Regions from separate parts of the Rhizobium sp. SL42 genome, predicted to be linked through region 2. Evidence: predicted binding sites of a transcription regulator. Region 2 holds the regulator's gene; each other region holds the start of a gene.

Region 1 (2,269 bases), 1.8 Mb from region 2:
TGGCGACCCGAGAAGAAGGTCGCGGGCAAGCGGTCCGTCGGGATGTCGGAGATGGCGAGATTGTCGTAACCGGCCGGTGCGCCGACATTGGCCATGGGAATGTTGAAGGCGAAGGCAAGCAGGAAGCCGTTGTGACGGTAGTTCTCCTTCTGGTCCCACATCATCGGCACGATATTCAGTCGGTCGCGGACATAGGAAAACGCCATCGGATCCATCAGGGTGATGAAGCCGGCGAGGACGGGGGCTGCCACCAGCGTGCGGCCAATGCGAACGACAGGCAGGATCCGGGGAAAGTGGCGGCGGCTGATGACGATCAGATAGACGAGCGCTCCGATGATCGCCACCGATGCCAGCGCCATGCCGGCGGCAGCCAAGGGGCGGGCGGCAACCATCACCGGCAGAAGTTCCATGATCTGGCGACCGAAAAGCAGGTCGCTCGGAAACAGCGGGTCAGACAAAAACAATTGCTTTTGGCCGGAAAAGAAGGCTGGCAGGAGCGACAGCGGGACGATGAGCAGCGCTGACTGGTACGCACGTCCGACAATGGCGTCTGCGAAAAGCATCAGGAGAAAGAGCATGCCAGCTGCGACCATGCCCGGGCGGGCGGGTGACAGCATGTAGTCGGCGACATCGTTGAGATTGCCGCGCGCGAGCCATTCGCTGGCGATGATCGTGATGATTGCCAGCAAAGCCGTGTTGATCAGCGGGAAGACGATGCGTGCGATGCGTCCGGCTGGACGTGCTTCACCTCTGGAGGGAGTTGTGCCGACGGCTGCCAAAAGGCTTGAATTTACCGATTTTGGAAGAGTGTCAGCCACAGAATTCTCCGAGAGAAATGCGATTTTCATCAAATGTGCGCATAGCTGTCACATATCCGTCATGAACGCTACATGAACTATGGCTGAGGCCTGATTGTTCCCCGATTTTGATTGATATTTCGGCGCCCGCGCAGGGCTTCGTCTGCCCATGCCGTTGCGATCCGCCGACCGAGCGTTTAAACCGTTGACCATGAGCGAAACATTGAAAAAAACAGATGTCCTGCGCATCGCCATTGCGCAACTCAATCCAACGGTTGGCGACGTGGTCGGCAACCTGGCAAAGGCACGTGCGGCACGGTCGGAAGCGGCGGCACAGGGTGCCGACCTGTTGCTTTTGACCGAGTTGTTCATCTCCGGCTATCCACCGGAAGATCTGGTTTTGAAACCCGCCTTTCTCAGGGCCTGCCTGTCGGCGGTCGAGCAGTTGGCAGCGGATACCGCCGACGGCGGCCCCGGCGTGATTGTCGGCTTCCCGCGGCAAAGCGAGAAGGGCCGGCACAATTCCGTTGCCATCCTCGATGGCGGCAAGATCCTCGCCTTCCGCGACAAGATCGATTTGCCGAATTACGGCGAATTCGACGAAAAGCGGGTTTTTGTCGAAGGCGAGATGCCGGGGCCGGTGAATTTTCGCGGCGTGCGCATCGGCGTGCCAATCTGCGAAGAGATCTGGAACGATGCCGGCGTCTGCGAGACGCTGGCAGAGACCGGGGCCGAGATCCTGCTGGTGCCGAATGGCTCGCCGTTCTATCGCAACAAGGTGGATGTGCGCCATCAGGTGGTACTGCGCCAGGTGATCGAGACCGGCCTGCCGCTGATCTTCGCAAACCAGATCGGCGGCCAGGATGAGCTTGTATTTGACGGTGCGAGCTTTGCCTTCAACGGCGACCGGTCGCTCGCGTTTCAGATGAGCCAGTTCGAGGAGACGCTCTCTGTCACGACCTGGAAGCGGACAGAGGCCGGCTGGTGCTGCGAGCAAGGACCGATGTCGCGCATTCCTGAGAAGGAAGAGGCCGACTACCGGGCCTGCGTTCTCGGCTTCCGCGACTATGTGAACAAGAACGGTTTCAAGAGCGTCGTGCTCGGCCTTTCGGGCGGGATCGATTCCGCCATCTGTGCGGCGATCGCCGTCGATGCGCTGGGCGAGGAACGGGTGCGCGCGGTCATGCTGCCGTATCGCTACACGTCGAAGGAGTCGTTTGCTGATGCCGAGGCCTGCGCACAGGCTCTGGGCTGCCATTACGATATCGTCCCGATCGCAGATCCGGTTGAGGGCTTCCTGTCCAGCCTGTCGGAAATGTTCGAGGGGACGGAGAGCGGGATCACCGAAGAGAACCTGCAGAGCCGCGCGCGCGGTACGATCCTCATGGCGATCTCCAACAAGTTCGGCTCGATGGTCGTCACCACGGGCAACAAGTCGGAAATGTCGGTCGGCTATGCGACGCTCTATGGCG
Region 2 (2,269 bases):
CAATTTCACCATCGTCATCGTTACCCACTCGATGCAGCAGGCCGCCCGCGTTTCCCAGCGCACGGCCATGTTCCATCTCGGCCTTCTGGTCGAGGAAAACGATACGGACAAGATGTTCACCAATCCGGATGACCAGCGCACCCAGGACTACATCATGGGTCGCTTCGGCTGAGGCGCACCCAGCGCGCTTCGTCTCAATCCAATTCAAGGAATGCGTTTATGGCTTCTTCCCACATCTACTCGGCCTTTGACGAGGAACTGAAATACCTGATGCGCCGCATCTCGGAAATGGGCGGCATGGCAGAACAGATGGTCGCTGAAAGCGTCCGCGCTCTGGTCAACACCGACGGCGCTCTGGCCCAGAAGGTCATCTCCGACGACGTCGTCATGGATGCGACCGAGCGTGAAATCGGCGACAAGGCGATCGTCATGATCGCGCGTCGCCAGCCGATGGCAGCCGATCTTCGCGAAATCATCGGTGCGCTGCGCATCGCCAGCGATCTGGAACGCGTCGGCGACCTCGGCAAGAGCAATTGCAAGCGCGTCATGGCGGTCCAGAGCTCGGGCATCCCGCGCAAGCTCGCCCGTGGCATCGAGCATCTGTCGGATCTTGCCCTTGCCCAGCTCAAGGAAGTGCTCGACGTCTACACCACCCGTTCGGCGGAAAAGGCGAAATCCATTCGCGATCGCGATGAAGAGATCGACTCCATGTACACCTCGCTGTTCCGCGAGCTGCTGACCTACATGATGGAAGATCCGCGCAACATCACCAGCTGCACGCATCTGCTTTTCTGCGCCAAGAACATCGAGCGTATCGGCGACCACGCGACCAATATCGCCGAAACCATCTACTACATGACGACCGGTGCCCAGCCCGAGGGTGAGCGTCCGAAGGAAGACCTCACGTCCTCTGTCGGCGCGATCAACGAGTAAGCCGTCACTAACGGGGTTTTGCCTTTCATGTTGCCGAAAATAGCTGTCGTAGAGGACGAGGAGGCGCTCAGCGTCCTCCTCCGCTACAATCTCGAGGCCGAAGGTTACGAGGTCGAGACGATCCTGCGTGGGGATGAAGCCGAGCTTCGTCTGCAGGAGCGCGTGCCGGATCTGTTGATCCTGGACTGGATGCTGCCGGGCGTTTCCGGCATCGAGCTTTGCCGTCGCCTGCGGGTGCGCCCGGAAACCGAGCGTCTGCCGATCATCATGTTGACGGCCCGGGGTGAGGAAAGCGAACGCGTCCGTGGCCTGGCGACCGGCGCCGACGACTATGTCGTCAAGCCGTTCTCGACTCCGGAACTGATGGCACGCGTCAAGGCCATGCTGCGCCGTGCCAAACCCGAGGTTCTGTCCAGTGTCCTGCGCTGCGGCGATATCGAGCTGGACCGCGAGACCCACCGGGTTCATCGCAAGAGCCGCGAAGTGCGCCTCGGCCCGACGGAATTCCGGTTGCTGGAATTCCTGATGGCCTCGCCCAGCCGCGTCTTTTCCCGCTCGCAACTGCTCGACGGCGTCTGGGGTCATGACATCTATGTCGACGAACGCACGGTCGACGTGCATGTCGGGCGCCTGCGCAAGGCTCTGAACTTCTCCAACATGCAGGATGTCATCCGCACCGTCCGCGGCGCGGGTTATTCAATGGAAGTCTGAGCATTGCGCCACCGGCATCCGGGCAATAAAAAACGGGCTCGAAAGCCCGTTTTTTTATGTCTGGTCTTTGGCTTCGGCGCTCGCCGTCAGCCCTCAGCGGGCTGCCCTGCGACGTTCGCTTACCGGCTGGTAGGCCATCTTGGCATGATAGCCGCAATACGGCGACGCATCGTTGATTTCGCAACCGCAGAAGTGGAAGTCATCCTTCATCGGGTCGCCGATCGGCCACTTGCAGGTGCGCTCGGTCAGTTCGGTCAATGCCAGGCGACGGGAAATCGGCACCACGACATTCGACGGACGCGAAACTTCGACTTCCTCGAAGATATCGACTTCGATCTCTTCTTTCAGCATGTTGCCGCCGGCCGCGCGGGTAACGGTACGGGTGGTTGTAGTGGCGCGGCCCTGGAATGTGGTCGGACGCTGTGTAGCCGGTGCAGGGCGCTTGGCCGGGCGGGCTGCCGATGTGCTGCCGCCTGCCTTGGCGCGGCCCGGCAGGTTCAGCCGGTGTACCTTGCCGATGACGGCGTTGCGGCTGACGCCGCCCAATTGCGCTGCGATCTGGCTCGCGCTCAAGCCTTCGGCCCAGAGGCGCTTTAGTCTCTCGACGCGTTCATCAGTCCAATTC
Region 3 (2,269 bases), 1.9 Mb from region 2:
CTTGCGGTCGGCATCCTTGATCTCTGTGGCATTGGCCAGCATCGACTTCGGCGTTTCCAAGCCAATGCGGGTCATGGCTTCGCGGAACAGGGCGCGGTCTTCGGCCATGTCGATCGCTGCGGGCTTGGCGCCGATCATCTCGACATTGTAGCGGTCGAGCACGCCCATCCTCTTCAGGGACAGTGCTGTGTTGAGCGCCGTCTGGCCGCCCATGGTCGGCAGAAGTGCGTCGGGGCGTTCCTTGGCGATGATCTTGGCGACGACCTCAGGCGTGATCGGCTCGACGTAAGTCGCGTCGGCGAGGCCCGGATCGGTCATGATGGTGGCCGGGTTGGAATTGACCAGAATGACCCGGTAACCCTCTTCCTTCAGCGCCTTCACGGCTTGAGTGCCGGAATAGTCGAATTCGCATGCCTGGCCAATGACAATCGGCCCCGCGCCGATGATGAGGATGGACTTGATATCTTGGCGCTTGGGCATGGCTCTATCCGTTCTGTGACCTGCGCGAAAAACCGGCCAAGGTGATCAGGTCACCGGCCGGGCGCAGATAGATGGTCTTTTCAGGCTAGAAGCGGCTTATAGGGAAAGTTTTTGTCGAGCGGAACCCCATAAATGAAGGCTTTGCAGGAAAGTTGGGGAGGGCGGTTTTTGTCTGCCGATTGGCCTATTGTCGATGCTCTGTCACACAGGTTTCGCGGGCCGAAGCTAGGAGAGGCTTCTTTCCTGACAGGACGCCGAAATGCCGATCGAAAATCTTCTGCCGTACCTCCATTCCTTTTCACAATTTCATACACCCGGCCCGATCCCTCATCTTGGTACACGCTACAATACGGCTGGCCGCTTTCTGCCCGAGCCCGGCAATACGGTGGTGTGCCATCTTCCCGTCGGTTCCGAAACCGAAGCCGCGATTCTTGCCGCCCGCGACCGCTATCTCGGCATGCCGGAAGCAAGGCAATTGGCGTTTACGCCGCCATCGAGCCTGCACATGACGCTTTTCCAGGGCATCATCGAACATCGCCGCTGCCTGCCGTTCTGGCCGGCCGATGTGCCATTACATACGCCGATCGAGGACATGACCGCGATCTTCCTCGATCGTCTGGTCGGATTCGAGCCATGCAACCCCTTCGAGGTCGAGGTGACCAAGGCAACGCCGATCGGATTGACGCTGGAGGGAGTGACGGGTGAAGACAGGCTCGCGTTGAAAGCGTGGCGCAATCGTCTCGCCGACCTGCTTGGCTATCGCCATCCGGATCACGAGACCTACGCGTTTCATATCACCTTTGCCTATCTGATGGAGCGGTTCGACGATCAGGCAATCCTGCGCTGGCAACCTTTCCTTGAGGACATCGTTCTTGAGATCGCCGATCAGGTCCCGGTCCTCGAATTCAATCCGCCGGCTTTCTGCAGTTTCGAGGACATGAACCATTTCGAGGAACTGCTTGTGTTTGCTCCGCATTCACTCGCAGATCCGATTGACGGCCGCTAACATCTGGCTGCGACGCTGCGTAGCGCAGCATCATCGCCGAGGGGCAGGTTGAAGCCCTCATGCGTGCCGCCGGTCAGTTGGGGCATGCTAGCTGTTGCCGCTCGTTATGATCCCGCGCCAAGACCCGGCACGACCATGACCTTGACCTCACCGGGCGCCGGTGGATGCGTGACGACCAAGGCGGCTTCTTCGAGGGAGACCTTCCGCGAGATCAGTCTGTCGATCTCGATCGAGCCTGTTGCGACCAGATCGGCGGCGCGGCGATGGACGAAGGGGTTGATGAAGGACCCGAGGACGCGCAACTCGCGAAACAGGATGTCGAAGGGCTCGATCTCGACCTTTGCCCCCTGCGGCATCACGCCGAGAATAACGACCGTGCCACCTGCCTTGGCCAATCTGAATGATTGTTGCACGGTCTGTGCCACGCCGGCGCATTCGATCACAACGTCGACACCGCCGGGGACCAGGCCCTGCGATCCGGCAATCTGATCAATGATATCGCCCGCCGTCGGGTCTACGCTCGCGGTGGCGCCGAGATCCTCGGCGAGCGCGCGACGCGACGCCTGACGGGTGGAAAGGATCACCGTGGTCGCACCGGCCAGTTTTGCCAGTTGCACTGTCAACAGGCCGATCACGCCGCCGCCGAGTACGACGACGGAAGCGCCGGCCTTGATACCGGCGATATCGATGCCGTGCAGGCAGCAGGCGAGCGGTTCGCAGAAGGCGCCGTGCAGCGGGTCGAGGCCGGGCGGCAGGAGGAACGCCTGCCTTTGTGGAACCAGA

Evidence for each region. The regulator PhoB, encoded in region 2, activates phosphate uptake and scavenging genes when phosphate is short. The targets are predictions, from matches to a motif close to TGTCATNNANCTGTCAT.
Region 1: IM739_RS14115 (LTA synthase family protein) is a predicted target of PhoB. The motif match lies at 865-881, and genes of this name have one in related genera.
Region 3: IM739_RS15430 (DUF1868 domain-containing protein) is a predicted target of PhoB. The motif match lies at 680-696, and genes of this name have one in related genera.

Annotation. Positions count from the first base shown of each region.
Region 1 covers NZ_CP063397.1:2,980,065-2,982,333, reverse strand. The annotation lists gene IM739_RS14115 (LTA synthase family protein) at 1-848, opposite strand, end outside; gene IM739_RS14110 (NAD+ synthase) at 1,009-2,269, shown strand, end outside.
Region 2 covers NZ_CP063397.1:1,143,819-1,146,087, forward strand. The annotation lists gene pstB (phosphate ABC transporter ATP-binding protein PstB) at 1-172, shown strand, start outside; gene phoU (phosphate signaling complex protein PhoU) at 220-933, shown strand; gene phoB (phosphate regulon transcriptional regulator PhoB) at 961-1,644, shown strand; gene IM739_RS05345 (GcrA family cell cycle regulator) at 1,738-2,269, opposite strand, start outside.
Region 3 covers NZ_CP063397.1:3,272,424-3,274,692, reverse strand. The annotation lists gene carB (carbamoyl-phosphate synthase large subunit) at 1-480, opposite strand, end outside; gene IM739_RS15430 (DUF1868 domain-containing protein) at 740-1,486, shown strand; gene IM739_RS15425 (zinc-dependent alcohol dehydrogenase family protein) at 1,591-2,269, opposite strand, start outside.